DNA from 4 places in the Paenibacillus sp. FSL H7-0735 genome. Region 4 is predicted to be linked to each of the others. Evidence: riboswitches for the same ligand, from Rfam matches in the RefSeq annotation. Region 4 holds a riboswitch; each other region holds the start of a gene.
The links. A riboswitch is a leader RNA that binds a small molecule or an ion and turns the genes downstream of it on or off. The one in region 4 is predicted to bind cobalamin.
Positions count from the first base shown of each region.

Region 1 (8,042 bases), 4.6 Mb from region 4:
TTTTTGGGAATTCCCCTGTTAACCTTTCATCTCCCATGGCAGGCACTTGTGCTTACGATCTGCAGCTTCGTGTTATTGTTTTTTCTGATATCGCTTTGCACCTTTGTTTTTATCGGCAATGAGTCACTGATGCGTCTGTTTCAGGGAGAACGTAAGGCAGAAGAAGAACCCAAAGTATCGTTTATATTGTCATTTATCTCTGCTGTACTGCTGATCAGTGGTTATTATATGGCGGCTACTGCAAAAGCTGCTTCCGTAGAGAAAGTCATGTTTCCGGTCGTTGCGATTACGGTTATCGGGACGTATCTCTTTTATACCCAGCTAAGTATTTGTGTGGTTAAGCTGCTTAAGGACATTCGGCGCTTGTATTGGCATCGTACGAATATCATCACTTTATCGGGCTTGTCCTACCGCTGGAAAGAGAATGGCCGAATGTTTTTTATGGTGACGATTGTATCCGCAGTCTCCTTCACTTCAGTAGGGGTATTTGCATCGATACATACACTTTCCAGAGAGCTGAAATTGGATTATCCTGCAGCAGTGGGTTATGTAGCTAAAGGAAATCAGGCGGATGAACCCTTTGATCAGCATCTGAACGAAATTAAGAAAGAGCTCAAGACGCACGGACTCCCTTATGAAGCGCTTAGTATCCCGATTAAATATGCTGAGGTCGAAGCTCAGACTGGACCCGATCGCACTTTACGCCTTCCCTTGATTGCTTTTAGTGATTATAATCTCGCCCTGCAGCGTGCAGGTTTCACAACGGCTGAGCGTGCTCTGGTGGGCAACGAAGGTCTGGTGATGATTGGTTCACAGCGGGATCGCAGTTTAACAGAAGGCAGAGTAAAAGTGGTCTATTCCTTGCAGCAAGGACTTGCCATTAAAGAAATAGGTTATACCGCGCAAGTCCCCATTGCTGAATATTTATTGCCGGAGCTGGATGGTAGAGATGGCGGGGATTTTAGTGGTGTCGTGATCAGTGATGAGCTCTACAGCGCTATTGATCCCGTGCAGACGGATCTTTATACAGGTTTTTATGTAGAGGATTTTCCACAGACGGTAGGTATCGCAGATGATCTTGCCCATAAAGGCAAACAGTCCTATGAAAGTGATTCTCCGTATGCGATTGTGATCAGCGGCACGCTGTTTGAACTTCAGAAAACATTGTATAACACAATGCTTTTTGCTTCATTGCTGGTGGGTACTGTCTTTTTTATCGCGGCAGGCAGCTTTCTTTACTTCCGGTTATATACCGATCTTGATCATGATCGCAATCAATATTCCACTTTGTCCAAGATGGGGCTTACGGATAAAGAACTCAATCGAATAGTCACAATTCAGCTCGCTCTATTGTTTTTTGTGCCGGTCGGAATAGCTATTTTACACAGTGTGTTTGCCTTTATTGCGCTTCAACGGTTGTTCTACTTATCTATCGCAACGGAGACAGGCGCGGTGTTACTCGGATATTTGGCTGTTCAAGGACTATACTTCTTTTTTATTCGCAGCCGCTATTTACGCAACCTGAAGAAGAACTTGATATGAGAAATGGGGGTAACAAGAATGCAAGCATGGATTACAGACTTTATGGAGCAGTTTGGTTACTTCGGTATTTTTCTGATGCTGGCCTTTGAAAATATATTTCCACCAATTCCTTCAGAAGTGATCCTGCCCTTTGGAGGGTTTATGACCACTACGACGAGCTTAACTATACCTGGTGTAATCATTACTGCCACGGCAGGATCACTACTGGGTGCAGTAATTCTCTATTATATTGGCCGATTATTGGATGTGAGCCGGTTAGAGAAACTGGTTGAACGCTGGGGGGGCCTAATTCGCGTCACTAAAAAAGATATCCACAAGGCTGACGCCTGGTTTGATAAATATGGCTATTGGACTGTATTGTTTTGTCGGATGGTTCCGCTGGTCCGCAGTCTGATTTCGATTCCGGCGGGAATGTCAGGTATGAAATTTGGAGTATTTATGATCTTCACAACGATTGGCACATTGGGATGGAATTTGCTGCTTGTGCTTATTGGCGCGGCTTTGGGCGAATCCTGGGAGGACATTGCCATGTACATGGATGTCTACTCCAATGTGGTCTATGTACTAATTGCTGGCGGATTAGTTATTCTTGGGTTTCTGTACTTCCGCAAACGCAGCCGGAGAATGAACATTGAGGGCTAAGCGGGTGGAGGACTGATAATAGAAATGACTATTAAAAAGGAGGGAAACACATGGAGCTATTAACGATTATTAAAGCCATTATTTTGGGGCTTGTTGAAGGTTTAACCGAATTTGCTCCAGTATCCTCCACGGGTCATATGATTATTGTTGATGATATGTGGCTGAAATCACAGGAGTTATTTGGACAATATACGGCAAATACCTTCAAAATAGTTATTCAACTGGGTTCTATATTAGCGGTTGTTGTGATTTTTAGAAATCGATTCATTGATCTGTTGGGCTTAAGGCGTTTCAGCCGTAAGCAGTTGGACCCTGTAACAGAGAAGCTACCGCAGTTAGAGCAGGGCGGGCACCTCAAGCTGACACAGGTTCTGGTAGGGTTAGTGCCTGCAGGTGTGTTAGGTGTTCTGTTTAATGATTATATTGATGAGCATTTATTCTCTACCTCAACGGTGTTAATTGGTCTAGTGATCGGGGCTATATTAATGATTATTGCGGATCTGTTTGGGCCGAAGAAGATCAGAACTGAGAGTGTAGATCAGATTACATACAAACAGGCACTTGGTGTAGGTCTTGTACAGTGTTTTTCGTTATGGCCTGGATTTTCACGCTCGGGCTCGACGATTTCTGGTGGCGTAATCCTCGGGATGAGCCATCGTGCCGCTGCTGATTTTACGTTTATTATGGCAGTACCCATCATGGCAGGTGCCAGTCTGTTGTCACTGATGAAGAACTGGCAATATTTCACCATGGACGCGCTGCCGTTTTTTATTGCAGGCTTTATTAGTGCCTTCCTATTTGCGCTGTTATCGATGCGTTTCTTCTTAAAACTGATCAATCGTATCAAGCTCTTACCGTTTGCTATATACCGTATAATTCTTGCTGCTGTAGTATATTTCGTATTTTTCTAAGTCCGTTATAAGGAATCGATATAACAGAAGCCCCAGTAATCTATTGCAGATTGCTGGGGCTTTCACGTATGATGACATCAGATTAAGACACTCAAATGATGAATGATATCGGAGACAGGTGCTGACCGGAAAATAGTAATTCGGTAGGCTTAATAGGGAAATTCGGTTCGAAGCCGATGCGGTCCCGCCACTGTAACGGAAGAATCTCGAGCAACAGAGGTCACTGGCAATTTACTACTGCTGGGAAGACTGCTCAAGATGTTGACGCCGCTAGCCAGGAGACCTGCCTGTTTCAACAGCACTGCTTCACCTACGGAAGATAGGGAGGTGTTAGACGTTAACCATGGGTATATCATGGGCGTCTTTCCCTTTGACTTTTTTAGGGAAGGGCGCTCTTTTTTATAGGAAAGCAAGTAGTTTTGGAGTTTGAAATAAGAGATTGAAGAGGGAGTGTATCGAAATGACGAATAAGGTAAAAGTAAGCAATCTTGGATATCCGAGAATCGGAAAGAACCGCGAATGGAAAAAGGCACTGGAGGCATTCTGGCAGGGGAAAATAAATGAGGAGCAATTCCGCTCCGAAATGGCAGCAATCCAGCTGCAGCATTTGAAGACCCAGCAAGAAGCAGGAATTGAGCTTATTCCGGTAAATGATTTTACATTTTATGATCATGTGTTGGATGCGGCTGTTATGTTTGGAATCGTACCTCCACGGTATGCGTATGATGGCGGCGACATCGGGCTTGATCTTTATTTTGCAATGGCCCGTGGTAATGCTGAGGCTACTGCCTGCGAGATGACCAAATGGTTCAATACGAACTATCACTATATCGTTCCAGAGATCGGCACACAAACACCACGCCTGACTGAAAACAAACCTCTAGCGGCTTATCGTTTTGCTAAATCGCAGGCAGGGATTGAAGGTAAACCGGTACTTTTAGGTCTGTATACCTTCCTTAAGCTGTCCAAAGGTTACGCAGCGGCAGATATCGCCAAGATTGCTGCACGTTTTGTTCCAGTCTATGTTCAACTGCTACAGGAACTGAAGCAAGAAGGGGTAAGCTGGGTACAAATCGATGAGCCAGCGATTGTTACAGGCATAAGTAAAGAAGAATTAACACTGCTTAACTCGATATACACAGACATTGCCGGCTCCGTGCCGGGCTTGAATATTATTTTACAGACGTATTTTGAAGCTGCTGAGCCGCTGGAGGCACTGCTAGAGCTGCCTGTTCAAGGCTTGGGTCTTGACTTTGTGCACGATGGTGGAACGAATCTGGCTTCCATCGAACGTCTTGGCTGGCCGAAGGACAAATGGCTGGGTGCCGGAATTATTGATGGACGGAACATTTGGCGTTCCGATTTAGACGCTAAGCTGCAACTGGTAGAAAAGCTCAGCGTTCATGTACCGCTTGATCGTCTTATTCTTCAGCCTTCTTGCAGTCTGCTGCATGTCCCAGTCACCGTTCAAGGTGAAGTGAAGCTGAAGGCGACAGTTAAGAATGCGTTAGCCTTTGCCGATGAGAAGCTTAAAGAGCTTAGTCTGCTCGGAGCAGCCGTCGCAGATAAAGGAGAAGCTTCTCAAGCAGCGCTGGCCGCTAGTCGTGAAGCAATTGCAGCGTTCCGCGCACTACCTGAGCGTGGCCGTAAGGATGTGGCGGAGCAAGTGCTTGCACTTGCAGCTCTACCAGACCAACGCAGTCTGCCTTTTGCTGAGCGCTTAAAGGTGCAGCAAGAGAAATGGCAGCTTCCACTTCTGCCAACCACTACAATTGGTAGCTTTCCGCAGACAGTCGAAGTGCGCCAGGCGAGATTGAAATGGCGTAAAGGGGTCTGGAATCAGGAGCGTTATGATGGATTTGTTCGTGAGCAGATCGCGGATGCAATTACCTTCCAAGAAAAGCTAGGTCTGGATGTTCTGGTCCACGGCGAGTTCGAGCGTACAGATATGGTGGAGTTTTTCGGAGAAAAGCTGGATGGATACTTGTTTACTAGTAATGGCTGGGTTCAATCCTACGGTTCCCGTTGCGTTAAGCCGCCGGTGATCTACGCGGATATTGCATTTATACAGCCTATGACTGTTAAAGAAAGCGTCTATGCACAATCGTTGACGAAGCTTCCGGTTAAAGGAATGTTGACGGGCCCTGTTACTATCCTCAATTGGTCATTTGTACGTGATGATCTCAGCCGGGAAGAGGTAGCCAATCAAATTGCTCTTGCCCTTCGCCATGAAGTAAAAGCGTTGGAAGATGCAGGCATCGAAATGATTCAAGTGGATGAGCCGGCTATTCGTGAAGGACTTCCGCTAAAGGCAGAAGACCGTGAGCATTACCTGAACTGGGCAGTGAAGTCGTTCCGTGTTGCCACGAACCATGTGAAGGCTACGACACAAATTCATACGCATATGTGCTATAGCGAATTTAATGACATGATCGATTCAATATCGGCTATGGATGCTGATGTAATCTCCATTGAGACTTCACGTAGCCATGGTGAGCTGATTATCAGCTTTGAGGAGCAGGCCTATGATAAAGGAATCGGTCTTGGAGTGTACGACATCCATAGCCCGCGGGTTCCAGCTGTCGAAGAAATGACTGCGAATATCGATCGTGCGCTGCGGGTGCTTGACCCTGAACAGTTCTGGATTAATCCGGATTGCGGTCTGAAAACGCGTGGCTGGCAGGAGACAGAGGATGCACTACGTAACATGGTAAGAGCTGCTGCTATTGCGAGGGAAAAGACAGGGGTTATTGCTTCTAAATAGACTTAAATAAATTAGAGCCAGGGTAATTTACCCTGGCTTTTTAGTTCAATTATTTTTTTGTAATCAGCTACTTGATAATAATTCTCAATCTTGTTAGAATGAAAAAGAAAAAGAAGGAACCGTGGAGGGTCCCTTTAGGCATTTACTTATTTACTTTCGAAAGTTTTGCAATCTGTTTCTTCTGCGCGTTTTGGTTCTTGAGAGCTGTGGAAAGCTACGAAGATCGATTCAGCGCTGCATTTGTTCTCTTCTGCCCAGTGGGTGCAGGAGTTAACTTCACAAACTACGTCTTTTGCCATGAGGGTTCACCTCCCCTTTTAGTAATTGACAGTATCATTCAAAGAACGGCTCTGTTCAGCAAGGTGGAGCTTGTCTCAGCAAAGCCGTGTCACGCCCTCATTCATTATGAATAGAGGGTATTTGGATTTTTTTACTAGGTTAGACGTGGTAATTGTACCAAATAATGAGTTTGTAAGCAAATGAGTTCTTTAACTTTCAGGACCCCTCCCACATAAAAAATATGTCCAATAAGAGCCGCAGAAATGCGGCTTTTTGTGTATTTCAACATGAAAAACCAAAAGAAATTTACCGAAATTCCATATTCCAGTGCAACCTTCCAAGTTTTGGGGCGTCAAAGAAATGAGAGACGGAAGAGATCTGTATAGAACATGACATTCCGTAACGTTACAATGCTAGGGATTACCACTACATTTTTGGAGGAATGAGAATGCGCAAATGGGGTCTGCATTACTTATGTTTATTAATTCTTGCGGTGGTATTGGCAGGTTGTGGCTCGGGTGATAACAATTCGGCAGCTGACAAATTAGCTAGTGACGGCGGAAATACGAGTAATTCTGCTGCAGCAACAACTGAGCAATCTTCAAAAGCTACATTAGCGGATAAGAATACCTCAGCAGAGGCTGAGACAGCAGCGGGAGGCAACGAAGCCCCAGTTGAAAAAGGTTTGACATCAGAGAACACGGATCAAGCAAACGCGGGATTCACGGGCAGTGATGTCGTGGAAGGATTGAACAAGAAGCTTATCTATCATGCCAATCTGACTATGGAAGTAGAAGACTACGGTAAAGCTCAGACTGAAATTCGAAACATGGTAACGATGGCTAAAGGATATATTATAGAGTTTAACGAGAACATGTCGCAATATGAGCAAGGGGGGACGTTTATCCTTAAGGTGCCAGCCTCCGGATTCTCTCCTTTTCTGAATAATTTGGAAAAAGTAAAACACGAATCGCTACAGCGCAGCATTCAAGGTCAGGATGTCTCGGAGGAGTATGTTGATCTAGAGTCGCGTCTGAAGGCAAAGCAGTTAATGGAAGCTCAATATACTGAGTTTATGAAAAAAGCAACGAAATCAAGTGATCTGGTCGCCTTTGCAAACGAGCTTGGTTCGATTCAAGAAACGATTGAGCAGATCAAAGGCAGAATGCGATATATAGATCAGAACGTATCCTTTTCAACGGTAGAGCTTAGAGTGTACCAGACGGATGAGAGCTTAGCTGTGAAGGAAAAGGCAGAGCAAGGTCCATTGCTGGAACGCGCATCAGATGCTTTAAAAGGAAGCCTGAACGCACTATCTGTTATGTTTCAGTGGATTTTTGTAATTCTTGCAGGCGCATTGCCGATTCTAATCGGTGCGGGCATTATTTTAGCCATCGTTTGGTTTGCCCGCAAAAATATCCGCGTACGACGGGAGCAGCAGACCCAGCGGATACGGCAGGAAAATCGGGAGCTGAACAAGGAGGTACTCCCTGCACCAGCAGAGCCAAAGGTGACAACCTCAATAAAGGATAAGAAAGCGAACGAGGACGAGAATAAAGAATAAGCTCCTATGAATTAAAAAGCCTCCAATTCATGGTATCCCGTGAATTGGAGGCTTTTCTATAAGACAGTACAGTTTCGCACGTTATCGAAGATTAGGCAGGCTGGAAGAGTACACGATACTCGCCATAGCCCTCTTTCTCCAGATCCTCTTTCGGTATAAATCGCAGTGCCGCTGAATTAATGCAGTAGCGCAGGCCGTTTTCCCCTGGACCATCGTCGAAGACATGACCTAGATGGGAATCTGCTACTTTGCTGCGCACTTCTGTGCGAACCATCAAATGGCTGAGGTCCGTCTTTTCCTTCACGGCGTAATCGCGAATCGGACGTGTAAAGCTGGGCCA
Region 1 covers NZ_JBBOZH010000001.1:5,220,272-5,228,313, reverse strand. Annotated here, with positions in the region: gene NSS82_RS23825 (FtsX-like permease family protein) at 1-1,542, shown strand, start outside; gene NSS82_RS23820 (DedA family protein) at 1,561-2,184, shown strand; gene NSS82_RS23815 (undecaprenyl-diphosphate phosphatase) at 2,235-3,095, shown strand; cobalamin riboswitch at 3,195-3,400, shown strand; gene metE (5-methyltetrahydropteroyltriglutamate--homocysteine S-methyltransferase) at 3,556-5,859, shown strand; gene NSS82_RS23805 (DUF1540 domain-containing protein) at 6,006-6,158, opposite strand; gene NSS82_RS23800 (DUF4349 domain-containing protein) at 6,587-7,702, shown strand; gene msrA (peptide-methionine (S)-S-oxide reductase MsrA) at 7,794-8,042, opposite strand, start outside.
Region 1: it holds a riboswitch for cobalamin, as region 4 does, so the genes downstream of both, metE (5-methyltetrahydropteroyltriglutamate--homocysteine S-methyltransferase) here and NSS82_RS02655 (anaerobic ribonucleoside triphosphate reductase) in region 4, are expected to answer to the same signal.

Region 2 (8,042 bases), 340 kb from region 4:
TGTGGTGGTTACTCACGGCAACGGTCCACAGGTTGGATTCGAGCTGAGACGAAGCGAGGTGGCTTCGGAAGTCACTGGAATGGATGTTACTCCGCTGGTCAATTGCGTGGCGGGCACGCAAGGGGGCATAGGCTATTTAATTCAGCAGGCCTTAACAAATGAATTCATTCATCGCAGATTAGACAAAAAGGTTGCCACAGTCATTACTCAGGTCGAGGTTAGCAAAAATGATCCGAATTTTCAGTCTCCCTCAAAACCAGTGGGATCCTTCTTCACGCTTGAGCAAGCAGAGGAGATGAAGCGTGCCAAGCCAGATTGGGTCATCATTGAGGATTCAGGTCGTGGTTACCGCCGTGTTGTTCCATCGCCTAAGCCGATTGATATCGTTGAAAAGGACGTCATTAAATCACTCATTGAGACGGGTTATGTGGTGATCGCTGTTGGCGGAGGCGGGATTCCTGTGATCAAAACCGAAAATAATACCTACGAAGGTATCGATGCGGTCATTGACAAAGACTTTGCTACAAGTCTGCTGGCCGAACAGATCGACGCAGAATCGCTGATCATTACAACAGGAGTTCCTCAGGTATGTGTGAATTTCGGTACGCCTGAGCAGAAGGCTCTTGAAGAAGTTACAGCGGCAGAAATGTTGGTATATGCGGAGCAGGGTCATTTTCCTGCTGGCAGTATGCAGCCTAAAATTGAAGCAAGTCTTAGCTTTTTGAAAAAAGAGGGACGTAGAGTTATCATTACTAATCCGGAAAATATGAAAGCTGCGATGAGCCAACAGGCTGGCACACATATTGTAAATTAATAAGATCTAATTTATCTCATCATTTCATGGAGACCGCCACTGATCTAAATCAGGGCGGTTTTTTGACATATTCATGAATTGTTATCTAACTGTTGCTTTCAGATGGCCATATTCTGGTGAATAAAAGGAAGATAAGAGGTAAAACTATGTCCACTATAGAGAAAAAAATACATTAAAATGCGGGGGTAAAAGATGAGATCGAATAAAGGAACAACACAACGTTTTACCAGGGCTACAATTCTTTGTTGTATTTGTGCATGTACGGTATTGTTAAGTGGATGCACTAAAGCAGCGGATGAGACTCAAGTGGCTACTCCAACGGCTCAAGTAGAAACCACAGCACCTTCTGCAGAAGCTACTACACCTGCGCCTACGAATAACGCAACAGAACAACCCATGACATCTGCGTCACCCGGTTCAAATACTGGGGAACTTCCAGAGGGAGTGAGCATTCAGAGAGTTATCAAGGATGTTTCGTTAAAAGATAGCTATCATAAAAAGGTTGAACTGTTAAGCGACGGTGGCAAGCGGGTTACCATTACAGATCAGAATCAAAAGATTGTTTTGCAGCAGATTGAATATGACGGAAGGATCACTGCGGTTAAGGATAAACAGATTACCGTTCAAGTGGAGGGCGGTAAAGAGCAAACCTTAACGATTCCTGATCATATAGTCATTGAAGATGAAGACAAGCTCGGATTAAATAATGGCGTTGAAATCGAGTGGACGGTAAATGCAGACGGACAAATCGAAAGCGTGGAACTGGACGATTAAAATTTACCGAGGTGACTGGATGAAATTTCTAATCGTACTTGGTAGTATTATTGTTCCCATTGTCATGCTGATGTTACAAGGTAAATCGATAAAGTGGCGTATGGTATTCAATGTTGCTTCGGTCTTAAGTGCGATTATCTTTGGAAATATTTCCGCTTTGGCGATTTACGAAATATTAAGGGATCATGCTGTATTTATGACCTCGATCCATGCGATATTTTTAAATCCAATGTTTCTTATTACCGGAGCCTATCTTGGCGTTTATTTAATTTATCGGTTGATGATAATTTCGTATGACGAGGTTAATATGTGATGGGTACAATACAAATAGGGGTGTTCCCGCGTAGGGACACCCCTATTTGTGTTGTTAACAGGACGGATGCTTAAGAGGACTTTCCTACAACGTTTGCTCCGCTCTTCGTGATCTTGTAGGTGATGATATCCCCATTCCAGAAGTGGAATTTTAGGATAACCTCGCCGTCTTTAACATCTTTAAAGAACGCGGGAAGCAGCTTGATTTCTTTAGTGTTATAAGAAGGTGAGAAGGTATTGCCGAATTCCTTAAATGGAGTCCAGTCCTGCGGACCTGCATTGCCACCAGCGGTATATACAGCTTCCATTGTGGCAAGCTGGTTACCATTAAAGGTGGTCGGAATGGCAAAGGATTCAGTCGTGCCTTTTGCATCGCTTAATTTAGCTGTGTCATACACAATCACCTTAAGTCTCCACGCAACACCCTTGTTGAATTTCAGAGTCAGCACGGCATTTTCACCGTATTTTTGGGAAGCTGTGAGCTTTTTGAGTTGGCTGGCTTTGAGGATGAGCTCCTCACCATTTAATGTGTAATCTTTACCTTTGGTCAGATATTTTCCGTTGGCACTAATGGTGGTTAGCTTATTGCCGTTCAGGTTTAGCTTAACCTTGGTATCTTTGATTTGTGCACCTTTTTTTAGGTAGACCAAATCGCTTTCGGTGCTGGAGGAACGCTCCTTCAGACCAGACATTAATACATTGTGGAGTTCAGGATCAGACCACTTATAAGTTTTACGGTTGAAATGCTGCCCGTTATCCCAGAGCATGGAAGTCATTTTCTTTTCTTTCAAATAATAAGTCAGATACTCGAAGAATTTAAGCTTCTCGCCCTGTTCAATCACACCTGTGTCTTTATCGAAACCTAATAAACCAAATTCGCCGACGATGACAGGGATGCCTTTAGCTACAAATGTATTGTAAACGTTATCAAAAGTTTGAGTGATATCGTTTTTTGTATCTTTTTCAAATGTGGTGTAGCCGGCAATGTTCACACTAAAAGGCCAGAAGCCATAGAAGTGAACGGTCGCAATAATATTCGGATCGTTTAGAGCCGTAATCGTCTTATAGAGATGATCCATTCTTGTTTGTGTAGGTGAAGACTCTAATGAAGGCAATACAAGTGGGCGGAGGTTGTTTTTCCCACCGGATTTCCGCACGATCTGATAGAAGGAGTTATTGAGTTCAGTAAGCATTTGCTCCATTTTTGCTTCGTCTGTGCTTCCACCATCGGTGAACCGAGGCTCATTTATGCTCTCGAACATCAGCTTATCTGATTTGTCCTTAAAGCGATCGGCAATTTGAGTCCAGGCTGCATTATAACGCGCCAGCGTTTCATCGTGTTTTTCTTCCATATGGCTTACCCATAGCCAGGAATCATGATGGACATTAATCATGACATAAAGCTTGGCGTCCAGTGCCCAGCCGACAACTTCTTCCACACGGTCGAGGTAGGCTTTTTCTAGGGTATAGTCTGGTGCCGCACCCATGTGAGTATCCCAGGTCACAGGAATCCGAATACTTTTATAGCCTTGAGCGGCGATCTTTTTAATAAGTTCTTGGGTCACACGAGGATTGCCCCAGGAGGTTTCGTCCTCACCTGTAGCATCTAAAGTATTACCGAGGTTCCATCCGGGCTGCATTTCGTCTACATAGGATTGGATCTTACTCTTTGGCGCTGCCTTAGCTTGTTGCTCATCCTTAGTTGCAGCTGCAGCCATGGATGAGAACAGAGAGAGCAGAAGAGCGGTGACAAGTGTCAATGATAAGAAGGATTTCTGGATTCGCGTAGTCATTGAATTCTCCTTTGTGAGATAAATTTAGGATGCTTGGACCTGGCTTTGACGCTGTACTTGGTGGTTAGATGAACACGAACACCTCCACTGTTATTTTTGTAAACGCTTTCTGAATATACCCTAACATAGAATTCACTCAGCGAGTACCTTACTAATTTGTGGCAAATTCATATAAGAATTAGTGATTTAAATTAATTTTCCCCACAGTTGGATAAAGAAATTATTTAAATATCCCTACTCGTAGAAATTGGTTATTCAATAGGATTATCTCTAGCTGCCCGTTATACAAAAAAGAAATATAACATGACAAAAGCATATATATTAGATATGATGAAGCATGAAAATTTAAAATTAGAAATAGGTGCCAACTATGAATGTTGCGGAAGTACAATCATAGATTGGTTAAATGGAAAGCGGGTGTGAATCCCGCGCGGTCCCGCCGCTGTGAAAGAGGAGTCCTTGCAAAATGCCACTGGGAAACTGGGAAGGCAGTAAGGGTGATGATACTTGAGCCAGAATATCTGCCTTTTTCTGTTACACCATCAAACTCTACGATCGATAGAGAGGTGCTTGAATAGTGTTTGCCAGCTAGTATTGTGGTTCACTATCTTAACCTCTTGACGTTTATGTTGAGTGGTTTTTTTGTGGTTATAAGAAAGTTTATTCTGTTTTTTTATCATAGGTATGAAGGGAAGGGTTATGGAAAAATGAAGAAAAATAAGTTTTTAGCGTGGTTACTCATTGTAGCTGTATTTATCACGACATTCTCTACAAGTGTTATCCCGGCTCAAGCAAATGGAGCAAGCTCTACTCTTAAAGGGTACGTAACTGTAGCCGTAGAGAAATTCACCGTAGGCCAAGGGTATATTAAGGAACCTATTAAAGTTCCGATTTATGAAGGCGATAATGGCGCATCTTTAATAACACGTGCGCTAGGAGATGGGAATTATAGATATTTAGGAAATATAGATAGTGGTTTTTATTTATCAGAAGTTAAAGATAGTGGCAGAAGCGAAGTCAATATTCCACAATATATTTTAGATATGATTTCAGCTGATGGGAATACAGTCGGCACTAAAGCAGACCCAGAGTGGTTAAGTCAGTTTGACTATACTTCCATGTCGGGTTGGATGTATGCAGTAAATAATGTGTTTCCTCCGTTTGGGATGACCGATTATAAGCCTCAAGACGGTGATATCATTCGAACTCAGTTCACCACTTATGGCTATGGTTCTGATCTTGGTGGCTGGGGAGAAATCCCAGTTCAACTTGCCAATAAGGATGCTTTAACTGCGGAAATCGCCGAGATTAACAGTGACCCTAATAAAGAAACTATTTTGGACAGACCAGTAGTACAATCGGCAGTTTATCAAGCCTATTCCGTGCTCGAAAATATGGCAAGCTCTCAAATAAGTGTAGATCATGCACTTGTAGGGCTTAACCATGCATTAGACATAGAACCCCCTGTTATTACAGTAAGTGGCATACAAGATAAACAGGAAGTATCCAATAAAGAAATAAGCTTCAAAGTAGCTGTCACAGACAATGTATATAGTGACATCATTCCAGAAGTGAAGCTGAATGGTGTTACTTTATCACCTGCGAATGGGGAGTACAAAGCTTCTCTGAATTCAGGCAGTAATGCAATTACTGTAACGGCTCTTGACGGAGCTGGAAACAAAACAAATGTAACTTATCAAGTTACTTACAAACTGGAAACTACAGTTGCCGTCAAACAACAGTTAGATAAAAGCCTTGCCTATATTCTAAACACTGTAAAGAATCCGTCGTTTGGTACAGGTAGTGGAGAATGGTCGATCCTTTCTCTGGCACGGGCGAACTATACAGTACCTAACGGTTATTACGATCTTTATTACAACAATGTAGCGACGAAAATAGCATCGATCATTAAAGAGGATGGAAAACTCGACGCCAATAAAAGCACAGAGAATTCCAGAGCGATTCTAGGGCTTACCTCTATCGGAAAAGATATCACAAATGTTGCGGGATATGATCTGAGAAAAGCACTCGCTGATTATCAATATATCCAAAAGCAAGGCAATAATGGTCCGATTTTTGCTCTGATTGCGCTAGATAGCCATAACTATGAGATCCCTGTAGTTGAAGGAATTACAGAACAGACCACAAGAGAAAAACTAGTTCAGTATATTTTAGATAAAGAGGTTAAAAAAGGTACAGCAGAAGCTGGTGGCTGGGCATTAGGCGTAACCAAAGCAGATGTCGATATGACTGCGATGGCGATGCAAGCTCTTGCACCTTATTATGCATCCCGTGATGATGTAAAAACTGCCGTGGATCGGGCCATCCAATGGCTGTCCGATAACCAAAACAATCAAGGCGGATTTACAAGCTGGGGAAGCACTAGCAGCGAGAGTATCTCGCAGGTAATTGTAGCCTTAACTGGTGTAGGTGTAGATCCGCACACGGACGCTAGATTTGTTAAAAGTGGAAATTCGCTTATTGATGCATTACTTAGCTTTGCTGCACCTGAGGGTGGATTTAAGCATATCCTCACAGGCAAAGTGGACAATATGGCAACGGACCAAGGTACGTATGCACTTGTGTCTTATGATCGTCTGATCAATCATAGCAACCGTCTCTTTGATATGAATGATGTGAAAGTGGAACAACCAGAAGAACCGGGGCCTGGGCAACCAGAGGGTCCGAAAGAACTTCCGTTACCTTCTGGGGAGAACCCGAAAGTTGAAATCCCAAATGACGCTAATGATTATATCGTTCCGATCAGCACTGGAGATAGCAACAAAGAAATCACAGTAGCTATTCCGGAGGGAAATCAATCGAAGGTTAGTGTCAATTTACCAAGTAACAGCGACCTTCCTCAGATAGAGGCCATAAAAGGTAACGTATCTGTAGTCATTCCTAAGGGTGCAAAAGTTACAAGTGGGGATGCCTCTGCAATTGAACTGATTTCAGCTTTAACCGGTGGAGAATCTGCACTAAAAGATAGTGTGAATCAGATTATTCCCGGGGACAAGAAGCTTGATAATATTCTTCAAACATTTTCCATGGGTGGTAGTGCAAGAGTAGAATTCAGTCAATTTATTACGTTAACCTTTAAGGACCTTAAAGGAAAAGATGCAGCTTATATTCAAAATGGCACTCCTCATGCCATTCAAAAATTTGCAAGTGATGACTTAGGTTTTGCAAGCGGTAAGTCTGAGTATGCCTATGATAGTGGAAATGATTTAATTGTAAAAACCAATCACTTCACTGACTACATTGCTTATGCTTCCAGTGCAGTACAAACACCTGGCGGCGACGGTGGTAACGGTAATGGCGAAGGTAATGGTAGCGGAAATGGTGAAGGAAATGGCGGCAACAATGGTGGCGGAACCACTCCATCGAAACCATATGTAATCCTGTCCGTGGATAAGCTTACGATTAATAAGGGATATGTTGTTCCATCTGTACAGGTAGAGCTACAATCTGGTGACACAGTGTGGTCTGTACTAAAAAGAGTGCTGGATAGCCGCGGTATCGACTATAGAGATTCCTGGAACAGTGACTTTGGAAGTGTATATGTTGAATCCATAGCTGGTGATGGGGAATTTGACCATGGCAGCGGCAGTGGATGGATGTATAATGTGAATGGGAAATATCCTAATTATGGTGCATCTTCATATGACCTAAGTGCCGGGGACAGAATTCAGTGGCGTTATACTACGAATTTGGGTGTGGATCTAAATGCACCGATACCAACGATGAGCCCAACCCCAACGCCTAAGCCTGGTGCTACTCCGGCTCCTGGTGGGGGAGCTAATCCGGAAGGCAGTGGTGATCCAAATGTGAGTCCATCTCCAACAGTGACTCCTAAGGATCCTACCCAGAATACGAATGATATTAAACAACTGTATACAGATGCTGATAAGATTTCTTCCTGGGCCTATTCAGCGATTGAAACAGCTACAGTAAAAGGATATATCCAAGGTAACAATGGTCAGGTGAATCCGAAGGCTTATATCACAAGAGCGGAGTTCACTAAGATTCTCGTTTCTGCATTAGAACTTGATATTAAGAGTGATAAAGGCATTACCTATAAGGATGTCGCTCTAGGCGATTGGTTCTATCCATATGTGAATGCTGCGCATAAGGCAGGTCTAATCACAGGCTTTAATAATGAATTTAAGCCAAATGACAAGATTACTCGTGAGCAGATGGCCGCAATTATCGTCAGAGCATTGGCCATCCCGGCGATGAAGCCTGGAACAGCGATTAAAGATATCAACACAGTATCGGCATGGGCCAAAGCAGATGTAGAGACCGTTGTTGCGACTGGTTTGATGTTAGGTGATGATAATCAATTTAAG
Region 2 covers NZ_JBBOZH010000001.1:930,072-938,113, forward strand. Annotated here, with positions in the region: gene arcC (carbamate kinase) at 1-814, shown strand, start outside; gene NSS82_RS04115 (hypothetical protein) at 1,007-1,588, shown strand; gene NSS82_RS04120 (hypothetical protein) at 1,608-1,901, shown strand; gene NSS82_RS04125 (cellulase family glycosylhydrolase) at 1,972-3,693, opposite strand; cobalamin riboswitch at 4,036-4,236, shown strand; gene NSS82_RS04130 (S-layer homology domain-containing protein) at 4,401-8,042, shown strand, end outside.
Region 2: it holds a riboswitch for cobalamin, as region 4 does, so the genes downstream of both, NSS82_RS04130 (S-layer homology domain-containing protein) here and NSS82_RS02655 (anaerobic ribonucleoside triphosphate reductase) in region 4, are expected to answer to the same signal.

Region 3 (8,042 bases), 510 kb from region 4:
CGTTGGGGAAAGCGCCACAGAATCTATAACCTGTGTATTTTCTCCTGCATAATAGACAAGCACACGATCGGATTCCTGTAGTTCGAACGCATCCATACCCACACTTGGATATATCCACTCCCCGCCGCGTGATACTACGAAGCTCCACCATCCGTCGTAAGTACCTTGCGAAACTCCATGGATACCTGATACAAAGTTGCCATAAGACGATTTGGTGATATCTACTTTAAAATCATCGGTAGACCCTAGTTGCTGCAACGCTTCAAGAGCATTGGAGGCTTTTAAAGTCCCTTCACTAATCAATCCTTCCGGGCCTTCAACGGTAAGAGAAGCTGTTACATTCTTAGAAGTTACCTTTATAGCTTTTGTATATTTAGCAACCGTTGGCGCTTTACCTTCGCGGTAGCCAGTTACAGACAGTGTATAGTCACCTGCGGGCACATTTCCTGAGAATACGGCCTCACCTTTAGCATTCGTCGTTACCGTGTGAGCTCCAATTTGGACCTGAACACCCGCAGCTTTTGCCGTTACAGGAGAGGAAGTATTCGTAGCAGCGTCCCATTTCCACGTCTTACTAGTTACAGTGACAGTAAAAGAATCGCCCTCTTTAAGATTTTGTTTGGAAAGGGTAACGGAATCCACAAGTTTAGTGTCATCTCCGGCATAATAAACCAGTACCTGATCTGAATCTTTAAGTACAAAATCACTCATGCCTACATCGGGATTAATCCATTTTCCGTCACGTGATACAACATACATCCATCCGTCATAACCACCAAAGCTTCCAGCAGCAATACTTCCGATGCCAGTCACATAACTGCCCGAAGGATTCGTGATCGGCAAGTTCGTTTGAAGCGCCAGCTTCTCTAACGCTCCAAGTGCGTTGCCAGCATAGGCGTACCCTTGTGCCAACGTGGCCCGTGGTCCCTCAATCGTTACAGGAGCGTAGATGAGTGAGCTCTGAACGGAGGATTTGGAAAAATCGTATAGCTTACTGTTGCTTCCTTTATACAGCAAATTATACGCAACCAGCGCCTGAAGTCCTTGCTCTGTCGCCAGAACATTACTGCTTCCACCACGGCTATGGGTGAAGCTACCATCAGCTAGACGATAGCTAAGCAGGTTCTCCATTAGATCCACTTTGTTTTTGGTGTATTCTAATCCACTAGGATCAACTCCGAAGGATGTGAGTCCAAGGATTGCTTGTGCGCTACTTTCAGCACTGTCACCGTAACCCCCATGGCTATCTTGAGCTGCAGATAACCAAGCTACGGCTTGTAGCCCTGCTAAGTAGGCTTCGGGATTATTTTTATGTGCCGCCAGAGCCGTCAAGGTTATCGCTGTCATATCAGGCTCACTTGCGCCTGAAGTTAATGCAAAGCCCCCATCCGGATTCTGTTTGGAGAGAATCTCCGTAAGGAGCTTATCCGCCGTCCATTTCGCGTCACTTGGGATATTATATTTACCAGAATCCAGCGCAAGTAAAGCATATACCGGATTATTTAGCGTCTGTTCACTGAGCTTGCTGTTATTATAAATTTTCTCAATCAGATTATAGCCAGGAGTCGTTCCGTTACCAGCAAAGCTAGTAGGATCTGCACCAATCGCTCTCACTGCGAGCACGATTCGAGCATAATCGGTTACATTGGCGAAATTGCCAGCTGCATCCTTTACTTTTTTCTCAAGCTCTGAATGGTAACTGGCTGGCAGCTTATATCCTGCTTGCGCTAATCCAATAGCTTGCCAATCCGATTGCACGCCACCTTTCAAGAGATATTCTGCAGCCGCATAAGTCGCATCCGCAACATTAATCCGCTCCGCAGCAGTTGCTTCCAGACCGGAGCCAGCGCTCGCTTCTGCAAATATTTGTCCTGCCGGAGCAAGAGATGTTCCTAGAATTGAAATGACCATGAATAAGGCCAGCCCAAGTGCTACAAACTTGGAAGACATGATTTTCTTCATTGTTTAACCTCTTTCTGTATAAGAATGGGTACTGCTGGGAATAAGACGCATAACATAAAGACCGCCCCTTTGGAGGGCGGTCAGGGAAGATTACAAATCGAGGCTGAGGCGCTTGCTTCCTGCCAACAGTCCATCTGTATATGTTCCACATTCTTACCCCACGAAGAATAGAAACGCTCACGAAAAAGGCAGGTCTCCTGGCTGATGCTTCATCGCTGTTCTTCACCTTCCCACCCTACCTTCGGGGCAGTGGCTTATAGAAGAAAAACTCCGCACATACAGTGGCGGGACCGCGCCGGACTCTTGCACCGGACTTCCCTTTTAAGCAGACGACTAGATTGATAGAGTCTGCACCTTTTCCAGTATGTAGTATCTTATTTTGACATCCATAATCATATCTATTAATACATAGCATGTCTATAGAAAAGCTTAGTATGGGCAGCAAAAAAATGAACAGCAATACACCACCTGCCGGTAGGTATTGCTGTTCAGAAAGCTTGTTATTCGGCTGTTCCTTCCGGACTTGCAGTTGAGGAGGGTTCAGCACTTGAATCAGAAGCTGGTGGAATATTAGGGTCGGGATCTACGATCAATGTAAATCTTCCGGCCTTGATCATACTTTTCTCTAGAATTGTCGCTCCAGGCTCCAATGTAACCTCAACCTGATAGGATGGTTGTTCACCTTCAGTCACAGCTGTTGCGGAAGGCAACCCAGTGCTGTCCTCAGTATCAGAGGAAGGCGTAGGAGACGGAGAAGCATCAGCTACTGCGTTAGGAGCATCTGCACCTTCTGCTGTTCCTCCAGTAGTGCCAGCGGCATCTGAATCGTCAGCGGCGTTTCCCTCATCCGTCCCATCCGTTGACGGCACTGGACAAGTGCCATTCGTAGCAGCGACCTTAAAGCTTTTATCTATCTCTGTAGACGAAGACATTAAACTAATCTCAGTCGGTTGAAACTGCACACAGTCATCTGCACTTGCGAAGGTGAACACCAATATGCTGCTCCCCTTATCTCCTTCGTCGCTCTGATCCTTCAAGTATACTGAAGCCGGAGGCAGCTCATTACCTGCACTCTGAACAGGGGTCGGCTCAGGGCTTGTCCCCGGCAGAGCAGTCTTCGTATCATCCGGGCGTAGCATACTGAATACGATAATTGCAATAATCACCAGAATACCCGTAATGGAGCCGGAGATTAAGAGTCGAAATCGGCTGCGGCTGATCCAGCGCGCCAGCGGGGAAGCCAGTTGGGAGCGGGCTTCATTGTACACATTTTGCAGAGCAGGCCGAGCTGCCGCGACATAGTTCTTTCGGAATTCCCGATTCTTGAACGCTTCACGATCACTGCTCAGGAAATACTTCAGAATCGCTTTGCGGTAACCCGGTTGCAGCTTTTTATTCGAAACCGTAAATAAAGGATTGCCTTGCGACCAAGCAAAAAACCGATAGATGATTTCTTTGTCGGAACCGGCTTTACGCTTTAGCAGCTCCAGAAGCGCATCGTAATCCAGCGGACCACCTTCACGCTGAGTTGTATAGTAGAAGGCTAGCGGAAGCCGTTCAAAGGGTTCCAGAACACGCGCCTCTTTTAGCAAACGACGACCCAGTAGCTGCACATCGTCTAGTTCCTGCGGAGACAATCCTGCAAAAATCTCCTCATTCGGCTTCTCTTCACCAAACCAGCGGTAAGCGGCGCGCAGCGCATTCTCTTTCTGCTTGCTAATCCTATCCAGTGGCGGCTGCCAATCGACAACATTACCATACCGTAAAAAAACTACCTCCAGAAGCTCCTCCTGCGTCATATCGGAAAGCGATAAGCGGTTCAGTAAGAATCTATCTGCTGAAGCAGCAAGATCCTGCATTAGGGAGAGTGCCTTAGGAGCAACTCCTGTTCCTTTGCGGCGATCTTTTTCTGCCTTATCTACAATTTCATGAATTTCCGCTACAGAAGCCACCGGATCATGTTCCAGCTGGAGCTTTTCAAGCAAATAATCCTTCACAGCATTTTGAGCAAAGGACTGCTCTAACGCCACTGGCAGGAACCGCCCCCAATGGAGTACAAAGCTCAGTATATCCGCAGATCTGGACGCCGCAGCTAGTCTTGATTCCATATAAGGCTCAAGTAGCTGCTTACGGAAATATGTTTCAGACATCACGCGCTGGAAGTAGGCTCCACTTAACTCATCATTACTCTCAATGATCCCGTAAGCGGCACTCAAGATATCCTTGCGGTCCGCTTCCACACTATGAAGCATCCCATTGATGAAATAATCCACGATTCTGACCCTGTAATTGTGATCCTTAAGTACAAAATACTCCTTAAAGCATTCCATAATCGCCGGATCTGGCACATTCCTTTGCCGAATCAGATCAAATTCCCGGTCGAACCGTTCTAAGAAAATATCGTTCAAGCGGATTCTAGAATGAATTGCACCGTCTGGTTTAAGGTAAGAGAGCAAACCACTTAGCACCGCACTCTTATTCTCCGTATATAAATGCTCGTTCCCTTGCTCAATCTCATAAAATATAGCCAGCTCATTATAGAAAGCAAGGGATAGCTTATGCTCAGGACTCTCTCCACGCAGAATCTGATCGGCGAAGCTTACAAAGTCGTTAATATCTCCTGGATTCAGCAGTAACAGCTTCCACACCAAATCAGCATAAGGCTGGCGGGACTCACCAAAATCGACATTTCCCATCCGTCCGGAAGCCAAATCGAAGGTATAATCCTTCTCAATACTGCGATCACCGGGACGCAGCGAACCTTTTTCCACAAAGCTAAGATGTATATATTTACGGCTTTGCGGTTCATTCGCATACGTAATCACGCCTAATCTACGGCGGAATTCATACGGCAGCACGCTATACAGAATTTCTGTAAGCTCCACCGCCCGCGCGGACAACTCCGTGATAGGTACGTTTAGAGCCACGTAGATTTTTTTCTTACCTGCTACAGAGAGCATCACAGCTTGCAATAACGCCTTGAATATCCCTTCATCAATCCCTAACAAGCGTAAGCCTGCGATTGGGTCAGGGCTGCGGTCTGTGCGAACAACTGGAATAGAGGGCAGCTCCGGCAAAGTTCCACCAAGCTCTCCAGTATAACTCTCTGCAAAATCAGCATGCAGCCAGTCCCCATAGCTCTGGACAATTTCTTCGGAACGTGAAGCAGGAACTACATAGTTATGTGCAAAAAAGGCGCTTCGTTGGCCTGTGAAATCGGCCGCTTGATAACGACTAAGCCCAATAACTGTATCCCCGTTCTCGGCATGAAATAGGTGCAGCGCACCAGGATATGCAGCCCCATCCTTCTCCCCACGCGCGGTCAACTCCGCAGGAGCATCGTAGAGGCAGAAGGGATGAAGGATTTTTTTCACAAAATTATTGTCTAGACTATCTGATTTCGCTACCGTATCGAAGCCTTCTGTGGAACGAAACACTCCGCGACGTTCGCGGGTATACATCTGTTGGGCGATTGTTGACCCTGAGAAACCATTCACGGGCCGTCGCTCCCCTCAATATACTTCAGCTTATGCAGCAGCCAAATAAAAGGCTCGTCTACACGAATCGGGCTTACTACACCCTCAATCTTTTGATTCACAGGATTGCTGCCCAACGCAGATACTGCAAAATAACCCGTATTCGCGAAATAAACATCCATCGTATCTTTAAAGGGTCTGTCCACCTTACCAATAAATCTGCGAATTTCCCCGTCGATGTTATGGAACTCGTCCATGTTTAATGTTTTGCGATGAACATAGTTATTGAACACATTGCTGTTGGACTTGATATAATCGCCATCCTCATCCTTCAGCGAATGCAGCATATCACTTTTTGCAAGCACAACCGCTGTTGGAATGTCTGTCTTACTCTTTTCCTGATAGGCAATAAAATCACCAAACATCGTCAGCACCACATCGCGCGGCTCGTCATATTGTGAGACCCATTCTCCGGGACGGTCACCGATGTTAATATGAATCTTTTCACGGATAGAACGGATTTGCAGCGGATCGACCATAAACAGAATACCCGCAGAGTTCTTGATATGCTGACCATGAAGTCCAAGATAATCCTGATCCACCATCCCCTCACCTGCTACATCAAAGAATACAAGTGTCAGTGGCGGTTTATTTTCATCCTTAAAGACAAATTGAAAGATAAAAGGCTCCTGCATTTTTTCCTTCTGTGTAGAAGCCAGCAGATCCCCGCGCTCAAAAAGCGGTTCTTCATACAATGTACGGAACTTACGGCTAATCTCTGCATTAAGCGGCATACAAGCGGCATCAAAATGACCTGCTGTAGTATGCTGCAACGTGTGGATCAGCGAGGTCATATACACCGATTTCCCGACTTGGGATGCCCCGATAATCGAGATGATGTTACTTGGCACCTTCCCGGCAGTCACCGGCAGCTCATTATGGCAGGCCGGGCAAAGCCGTCTGCGCGTAAGCACACCGTAACGATCCGTAAGCCCAGTTAACACATGATCCGTGTAATGATGATATTCTTCCGGAATATCCGCCGGGTTGATAATCGCTTCTATGTCATCTACCGTATCGAGCCCGAAGCGCTCACGGTATTTGTTCAAGGCGTCATCCTCACCCAATGCGTAATTTTCATCGTCCTCCCGGCTGTGCATAGCCCGAAAGACGACATCCTCCGGAGAGAATTTGGTGAAGCAATACGGACACACTATATCGTAAAAAAGCGGCCGCGGCTCCGGCTGATTCTTTTTCATAAAACGGCTAAAAAAAGACATCTACTCATCCTCCCAAAAGTTGTATCTACGTACTTGCTATGAACGCACTGCTCATTACCCGCTTGTACACGTAGAACGAGTCTCACTCCGGTACCAATTCGTAATAAAGCCCATATTTCTTGCCATCGGTGAAAAAGATGCGTACAAAATCATCCTTACCGATTTCAATCGGCGGAAGTACATTGCGTCCAGGAGCGAAATCCTGGACGAAGGGAAAGAGAATACCATCCTCTTTCCCTGCCGGATGCCCTCCACGTTTCTTGACATAACAGAGGACATCCCGTGCCACGGGCACTTCTGCCGTAATCGCCATATGTACGGTCTTTTGTTTTCCGAATAAGGCTTTTTTTTGTTGAATGGAATAATAGATCCGGGCTTTACCTGCACTGACCATCACCCGGTTCACACCATCATTTTGCCTCACCAGGGCAGTCTCACCGTTCTCAGCAAGACGAGCAAATATCGTATAGGATATCAATCCGATCTCATCCAATCGATCACGATAACCATTGTTAGATTTGTATTCCTCACGAGTGTAGAGCTTCATACCGATCGGCGGATCATCTCCGGTTCCCATGTCAGCCGCTTCTGCGGAGGTTTTGTGGATGTACACCGCCTGCACGCCGTCCGGCCAGCGCCATCTCAGCGTACAGAATCGGTCATCCACTTGGGATGTCACATCCGTTATTCCCGGAGCGGAAGCATTAACCTCGGCGTACCTCATTACTGTAAACCCCTTTCCGCTACACTAGAATCCTTTGCTGTTCCGGTTTCTGCGCCGACCCGGAAAGTTATCCGATGCTGGTGCAGGCGCTGCGTTATTGTTTCTTCTATTTCGATAAATACGTCCTTCACCTACCGGAATGACGCCTGTAAATAATGCAATAATAGCAGCTAATATAAGAACAGCCAGAAGACGAATAAGACTATCTGTAAAGGAGTCACCGCTAAGTCCAAATTCCAGAATCAGTCCTGCGAACAAGCCTGATATTACGCCGCCAATCCCAAAGCTTTTAGCCAAATGACGGTTATCAAACATAATTCCCAGACCTAATCCAAGCGCAGCCCCCATCAACATCAATGATAATATACGAACCGCAGCATAATAAGGACTGTCTGCCGTTGAATCACTGCGCTCAGTTAGCAGCGTCCGATCTCCCAGACGGTCATAGATCTGCTGGAACACATCGCCCAGAAGGGCTGAATCCTTGACATCATAATAGTGTCCGCCTGTCACTCTCGCAATATCCTGCAACAGCTGATTGCCTGCTGGATCATTCAGGCCCAGACCAATGGTATTCACGGCAATACCGCGCTCTACATA
Region 3 covers NZ_JBBOZH010000001.1:1,096,484-1,104,525, reverse strand. Annotated here, with positions in the region: gene NSS82_RS04795 (DUF4430 domain-containing protein) at 1-1,962, opposite strand, end outside; cobalamin riboswitch at 2,133-2,335, opposite strand; gene NSS82_RS04790 (GAP1-N2 domain-containing protein) at 2,463-5,459, opposite strand; gene NSS82_RS04785 (hypothetical protein) at 5,456-6,718, opposite strand; gene NSS82_RS04780 (beta-mannanase) at 6,801-7,442, opposite strand; gene NSS82_RS04775 (vWA domain-containing protein) at 7,467-8,042, opposite strand, start outside.
Region 3: it holds a riboswitch for cobalamin, as region 4 does, so the genes downstream of both, NSS82_RS04795 (DUF4430 domain-containing protein) here and NSS82_RS02655 (anaerobic ribonucleoside triphosphate reductase) in region 4, are expected to answer to the same signal.

Region 4 (8,042 bases):
GAATTAGAACTGCCATCACTGCACCCAACTGAATAACAATTTTAAAAGTTATTGCAGCATCTCCCTCAAAGCTAAGCAAATCGCCTGCTAAAATAAGGTGTCCAGTAGATGATACTGGTAAAAATTCAGTTAAGCCCTCTATTATGCCAAGTATTATTGCTTTAATTACGTCAGTCATCAGTGGATTGTCCCCTTTCGGAAATAAAATCATTTAATTTCCAGTATAAGGGAGACACGTAAACTTCCCCATCGATTAACCTAACAATATTCAATTCAGAATGACATAATTGTCACATTGCTCATTATTTCAGTCTTAAGGGGGCTTTGGTTTGCAAAACACAAAATATTAAGTATAATGTTACTGTCGAAACGCTAAGGCGTCTGTACAGGATGGCTACCTGGCACTGATGATGGCAGGCCAAGCGCTTTATAAAGTTTTCTTTATGTGTATTTATACTTTAGGAGCGTGGTTATCTATGAAAATTAATATTACCGCACATTTTAACATTAATATTACTTTATCTCTTCATCTGTTAGCCGTAGCCAGTCTTGCTTTTGAACTCAGTTCACTGACGAGCTCGTGAAATTCGAGCGAAAAGTATCTGTACTAAGACACCTTGTGGTGTCTTTTTTATTTTTATAGTAATTACCATCTAACCAATCTGCCCCCGCAAGAAAAAAGCAGCTTATGCTGCTCCTCCTCCACCATCCTTCATTCTGATTGCTGTCAGCTTGCGACACGCCTTCCATCTGCTCGACAGTGACCACTAGTCATACCGTTTTCATTAGCGATTTCGCCATGTCTTATCTTTTAGAAGAATGTTAGAAGCCAGGGGATTTAATGAAAAATGACGCGGTCCCGAACCCTCGGAAATCCGCGCCACATATGGTTTTTTGGGATGCTGGTGAAGGGAATTGAACCCCCGGCCTACGCATTACGAGTGCGTTGCTCTACCCCTGAGCTACACCAGCTTAAAGCTGATTTTTCTGTCAAACAAAAAATATTATACAACTTTCAGCCAGAAACGCAAGCCTATTTCTCCCTGTTTTCCGCCCTCCTAAACTGCTAATCCACCTGTAGCTTACGCTCCACAGACTCTAACTTTCCACGGCTAGTGGAGGGTTTATCGCGGCGGTCGTCTATTTTAAGTGAGGTAGAGACACGTTCTGCACCTGCGGCAAAAGGAGACTCATGCAAAGCTTCTACCGCGGCAAAAATGCGTTGCAGAGGCCCTTCGATGATCGTCCCCATGGACGTAAGTTCATATGTAATCCCTTCTACTGTCTTCAGCACCCGCTGCATATCCGCAACATAGCTGCTAAGACTGGTACTGCCTGTTCCAATTGGAATAACTGTAACTTCAGCAATAGGCATGAGAATACCTCCTCGAAATTTTATAGTACCTATCTTCTTCCATTGTAACAATTCCACCGCTCTGTCACAAACTAAGCAAGATTATCCTCCCTTATCTCTTCTATTTCTTCTGATTACTCCAAAATATGACTTTGGGCTAAGAGTATTTTCTCATGCGCAAATTCTAGGGTCATCTGCACTATATTTATGGACTCTTTGTGGCATCTTTTCGGACAATTTATGAATCATTTCGCATCTCCCTGTGGATCAATTGTGGATTACTTATGGACAGCCTGTGGATCATTTGTGGAGTACTTTTAAAGAACCCGCTCCCCGCGCGGGTTTTCTAAAAAACTGTTTACAAACACAACATCTTGGGTTATTTTTATCTAACGACAACAAAATATAGTGGAGACAGGCGCTTTGATCCTTAACCGGATTTAGAGCTTAATAGGGAAGCGCGGTGAGAATCCGCTGCGGTCCCGCCACTGTAACCGGATGGCCTTCTTAAGCTTCTGGGAAGCTTGAGAATCCACATCTCCCGGCAGATGCCACTGAGGGTTAGGAACACCCTTGGGAAGGCGCCGAGAGATCCCACGGAAGCCAGGAGACCTACCTGTTTCGACGACACCAACTATTGATGCCTGCGAGGAACAGGGATGGTGTCCGCATGCGGTCATCTACGTAGAGACCTCTGCAAATATCCGTGTGGATATTTACATAACGCATCGGGCATTTTCTGCCATCCTCGGGTAGGGGATGCTTTTTTTATGTAATCAGAACAAATATACGACTGCTTATGGCAGTCCAACTTCCTATGGATATATGGATTTGATGATAGATGTTTTTCTTTTATACTGAGAGGAGAGCTGTACAATGACGTTGTTGGAGAGACAATTTAATGGAGTAGAAAATGCACGGGAAGTTCTTTTAGAAGAGCTCATTGATTTAGGCCGGGATATTATCGACAGTCGGGATATGGACCTATTGCGCGAGAATGCCAATTTGAATGGAGAGAGTTTCTCCGGTAAAATGAGCAAGTTCGGCAGTGAATATTCAAAATGGTACGCCCGCAATTTTACGATGCCGCCGCAGCTAGTGCAGGCTATTGATGACAATGTCGTCTATGTGCATGATCTGGATCAATACGCGATTGGAACGACGAACTGTATTTTTATCCCGTTTGATAAACTTCTCCGTGAAGGTTTCAATACCGGCAACGGCAGCGTTCGTCCTCCGAACTCAATAATGACTGCTATGTCTCTGGTAGCGATTATTTTCCAATCCCAGCAAAATGCTCAATATGGTGGTGTATCCGCCAATAAACTCGACTATGATCTGGCACCTTATGTAACCAAATCCTTCGCCAAGCTGTTCCGCAAGGGTCTGGATTATTTTGAAGAAGGACAAGCTGATGAATCTTTGGGCGAGATTACGATGAGCCGGACCGATCTGGCGGAGTTATATCCAAGAGCGTTCCGTTTTGCACTAAAGGAAACCGAAATCGAAACCCTGCAAGCGGCTGAAAGTATGGTACATAATCTGAATACCATGTCCAGCCGATCCGGTGGACAAATACCGTTTACCAGCATCAACTACGGTACTTGTACTTCACCAGAAGGTCAGCTTGTGATCAGTTCTCTGCTAACAGCAACTATGAACGGACTTGGCAGCGGAGAAACACCAGTGTTCCCGATTCAAATCTTCAAATGCAAGCAAGGAATCAATCAACAACAAGGCGATCCTAACTATGAACTGTTCCTAAAAGCGGCTGAATGTTCTGCGCGCAGACTATATCCAAACTTCGCTAATCTGGACGCTCCGCTCAACTTGCAGTATTATGATCCAAGTGATCCTGATACGGAGTTCGCTACAATGGGCTGCCGAACCCGAGTGCTCGGTGACCGTTTTGGTCGTAATCATTGCTCTGGAAAGGGCAACCTTTCCTTTAATACACTGAATCTGGTTCGGCTAGGTCTGGCACACGGCACAGTAACAGGCAGACGTACCATCGCAGACGAAGCTGGCTTCTATGAAGATCTAAATCATTATATGGATATTGCGCTGGAAGGACTTCTTCATCGGTTCCACATTCAAACCGCACAAAAAGCTAAAGCTTCCGATTTCATGATGCGAGAAGGCGTCTGGGAAGGCGGCGAGCATCTTGCACCTGATGACACTGTAGGCGATCTGCTAAAGCATGGCAGTCTGTCTCTTGGCTTCATCGGTATGGCGGAATGTATGAAAGCTATGTACGGCAAACACCATGGCGAGGATATGGAAGTTCATGCCAAGGCGCTGGCTATTGTGCGTCATATGCGGGACTATTGCGATCGGAAAAGTGAGGAACTGGATCTCAACATCACTCTGTTCGCAACTCCAGCAGAAGGTTTGTCCGGTAAATTCACAAAAGTTGACCGCAAGGTACTGGGTTCCATTCCGGGCGTAACCGACCGTGAATATTATACGAACTCTTTTCACATCCCTGTATACTTCGATCTGGGTGCTGCTCAGAAGATCAGCTTGGAAGCTCCTTTCCATGAATATTGCAATGCCGGGGCTATTTCTTATGTCGAATTAAACGGCAATGCCCGCAACAACCCATCGGCTTTTATCAAAATCATTAAATATGCGCTCGAACAACAGGTCAGCTATTTCAGCATTAACCATCCGATTGACCGCTGCTCCAGCTGTGGATACGAAGGCGTAATTGGGACAAACTGTCCTTCCTGCAACGCACATGAGAATGACGTGCACATCCGCCGTTTGCGCAGAGTTACAGGTTATTTAACCGGCGACTATCAGACCCGCTTTAATGCCGCCAAACAAGCTGAAGTACGGGATCGCGTTAAGCATCTATGAATATTTGCGGTTACTATCCGGAGTCGATTAACGAGGGAGAGGGCATGCGGGCCGTCCTCTTTCTCAGCGGCTGCCGCCATCGTTGCCCGGGATGTTTTAATCCCGAGACATGGAACTTTAAATATGGAGAAGTCTTCACCTTAGAACGACAACATGAAATTATTGCAGAAATCGCCGCTAACCCTTTGCTGGATGGTCTGACACTGGCAGGCGGCGATCCTTTTTTCTCAGCAGAAGAGTTGCTGGGGTTCATTCATGAGCTTCGCGCTGTACTGCCAGGCTTCTCAATCTGGATTTACAGTGGTTATACGTACGAAGAACTTACAGCCCTTCCCGGTACGCCGGAATGGGATCTACTTAAGCAGTGTCAGGTGTTAATAGATGGAAGATTTGTAGAAGAACTGAAAGATACTACGCTTCTCTACCGGGGAAGCTCCAACCAACGCATTATCGACATTCCGGCCAGCATGAACGGCTCGGAGGTCTTTCTGTGGCAGCCTGCTGCGCTATAATATATCAATTTTTGATATTGAAAATTAATTTGAAATAAGAAGGGATGAACTAACCATGCCGCAATTCGTAGTAAAACCGGATAATCGCCAACTGGCTTTTGATGAGAACCGTCTTTCCGTCTACGCTGACCGTATTCTGGAAGGTCTCGATCAACTAAATAAAGAAACTTTGCTGCGTGGAGTGAATTCCAAACTGCGTCGTGACTCGGTAAGCGGAGAAGAAATCAGCAACGCCTTCACCATGAGCGCTCTAGAGCTTGTAACAAAAGAAGAGCCTACCTGGAAGTTCGCAGCTGCCCGCGCCCTTCTGACAACCCTTTATAAAAAAGCTGCTGTTCATCGCCGCTACAAAGCTTATCCAGAAGAGCCTTACGGTGAATTGTATCCACTAATTACGGATCTCGTGAAAAAAGGAATCTATCGCGAAGAACTTCTAAGTCATTACACCAAAGAACAAATTATCGAACTAGGTGGGTGTATCGATTATACACGCGACCTTTTGTTTGACTATATCGGTCTGCTTACGCTATCCGACCGTTATTTGGCGCATGATTTTGACGGCCGTGTGATGGAGCTTCCACAAGAACGTTATATGATTATTGCCATGTACCTGATGCACCGTGAGCCAGCTGAGAAACGTCTTGAGCTTGTAAAAGAAGCTTATTGGGCTATGAGCAACATCTACATGACTGCTGCTACACCTACAATGTCTAATGCCGGCAAAAAGGTCGCTGGACAGCTATCCAGCTGCTTTATTGATACTGTAGACGATTCCCTAGAGGGTATCTTTGACTCCAATACAGACGTAGCACGTCTAAGCAAAATGGGTGGCGGCATCGGCGTTTACCTTGGAAAAGTACGGGCACGTGGTTCGGATATCCGTGGCCACAAGAACACAAGCTCCGGCGTAATCCCTTGGATTCGCCAGTTGAACAATACAGCAGTCAGCGTAGACCAGCTGGGCACACGTAAGGGTGCTGTAGCTGTTTATCTTGATGTATTCCATAAAGATATTCTCGCTTTCCTTGATCTTAAGCTGAACAACGGTGACGAGCGTATGCGTGCACATGACGTGTTCCACGGGGTCTCCCTGCCTGACCTGTTCATGGAAGCTGTAGAATCGCGCAGCCACTGGAACCTCTTCTGCCCTCATGAAGTGAAAAAGGTCATGGGCTGGACTGATAAAAATGGCCGTCCACTAGGATTGGAAGATTTCTACGATGAAGAGCTTGGCAAAGGTACTTTCCGTGAAAAATATGCTGAAGCTACAGCGAACCTGGAATTATCCCGGATCACTGTTCCTGCGATCGACATCATGAAACGGATTATGAAATCACAGCTAGAGACGGGTACACCGTACATGTTCTACCGTGATACCGTGAACCGGACCAACCCAAACCGTCATCAAGGTATGGTTTTCTCCTCCAACCTGTGCACAGAAATTATGCAGAATCAGTCTGCAACAGTAATTGAACAAGAAGAATTAGTAACTAAAGATGGCCAGACCCGGATCGTTATTTCCAAAATCCCTGGCGACTTCGTAGTCTGCAACCTGAATTCAATTCACTTGGCACGGGCGATTCCAGCTGGCGTATTAGAAAGACTTGTTCCGATCCAAGTCCGTATGCTTGATAACGTAATCGACATTAATAATATTGAAGTTCTGCAGGCACAATACACGAACAGCCAGTACCGCGCAGTAGGTCTTGGCACATTCGGCCTGCATCATCTATTGGCACTCAAGGGCATTCGTTGGGAATCCGATGAAGCCGTAGAATATAACAATCATTTATATGAACATATCAACTACCTGTTGGTTCGTTCGAGCATGGAGCTCGCCCGTGAAAAAGGCCGTTATCCGAAATTTGCTGGCTCCGATTGGGAGACTGGCGCATACTTCACTTCCCGCGGGTATGTTAGCGGTGAGCAAGAAGGTAAATATGTAACGACTGAGCAATGGCGCGAGCTGCAAGAAGAAGTAGCTAAGGACGGCGTGCGTAACGCTTGGATGTTCGCCATTGCGCCAAATGGATCTACATCGATTATTGCCGGCTCCACCGCCAGCATTGATCCGCTGTATGAACTGCTATCCTATGAAGAGAAAACAACTTATAAGATCGCTAACCCAGCACCGGATCTGTCCGACAAAACGATCTGGTACTATAAGACAGCATTTACAATTGACCAAAACTGGTCGATCCGCATGGCTTCTGCTCGCCAGCGTCACGTCGATCAAGGCCAAAGCTTTAACCTGTATGTTCGTCCTGACATCAAGGCTACCGAGTTCCTGGAACTGCATCTGAATGCCTGGAAGGGCGGCTTGAAATCAACTTATTATGTGCGTAGCCGTGCTTTGACTATAGAAGAGTGTGAATCTTGCGCTAGCTAATTATCTTAGTGCCCTGAATAGAAAAACGATGATGAATTTCGTAACTGCGAGGAATGTTTGGGCTTCCGGCCGCTGTTGTCATCAGATGTCTTGATCTTTACCGCTATTAGCGGATGACATCCGATGACAGCATATGCTTTCGATGCGAGCTTTCCTACGGAAAGCTTTCGGGCGAACGCTGACGCTCCTACAGCTCCAAACTTCCTCTCCGTTACTCCATCACCGTCTTTCTATGAACAAGACACCAAAGAAAGATTACCCGCGCAAAAAATGGAGGGAAAATAAATGCAACTACAAAAGATTTTTAATACTGAAGCACCTAACCAATCCACACGCATTATCGACGGTGAATGCTCAGGTATTCTGAACTGGAACGATATTCGCATGCCTCATATGTACAAGCTGTATAAGGTGCTGCTGCTTAATCACTGGATCGCGGATGAAATTCCAATGTCCAAGGATGCGCAACAATTCCCGATGCTGGATGCCGAGGAACAACGCGTATTTAAGATTAATATCTCCCTACTCGCTGTGCTGGATTCGATGCAGACGATGTTCGTGAGCGACGTGAAGCGTTATTTCACCGATTCCTCTTTGGAAGCTATCTCCGCTATTATCGGGCAGCAAGAAGTGGTGCATAACCAATCCTATTCCTATGTTCTATCCTCTATCGTGTCGGAGAGTGAGCAGAAGGAAATTTTTGAATATTGGAAAAAAGACCCTGTCCTGCTGGAACGCAATCAGTTTATCTCTGATATTTATCAAGAGTTCCGTGATAACCCTACGAGACAGACCTTTTTCCATGCGCTGGTAGCAGATCTCATCTTGGAAGGGATTTTCTTCTACAGCACTTTCGCCTTCTTCTACAATCTGGCCCGTGACCAGAAGATGATGGCGACCAGCCAAATGATCTCTTATATTCAAC
Region 4 covers NZ_JBBOZH010000001.1:590,983-599,024, reverse strand. Annotated here, with positions in the region: gene NSS82_RS02670 (undecaprenyl-diphosphate phosphatase) at 1-178, opposite strand, end outside; tRNA gene NSS82_RS02665 (tRNA-Thr) at 901-972, opposite strand; gene NSS82_RS02660 (MTH1187 family thiamine-binding protein) at 1,067-1,375, opposite strand; cobalamin riboswitch at 1,754-1,988, shown strand; gene NSS82_RS02655 (anaerobic ribonucleoside triphosphate reductase) at 2,231-4,216, shown strand; gene nrdG (anaerobic ribonucleoside-triphosphate reductase activating protein) at 4,213-4,728, shown strand; gene NSS82_RS02645 (ribonucleoside-diphosphate reductase subunit alpha) at 4,784-7,117, shown strand; gene NSS82_RS02640 (ribonucleotide-diphosphate reductase subunit beta) at 7,403-8,042, shown strand, end outside.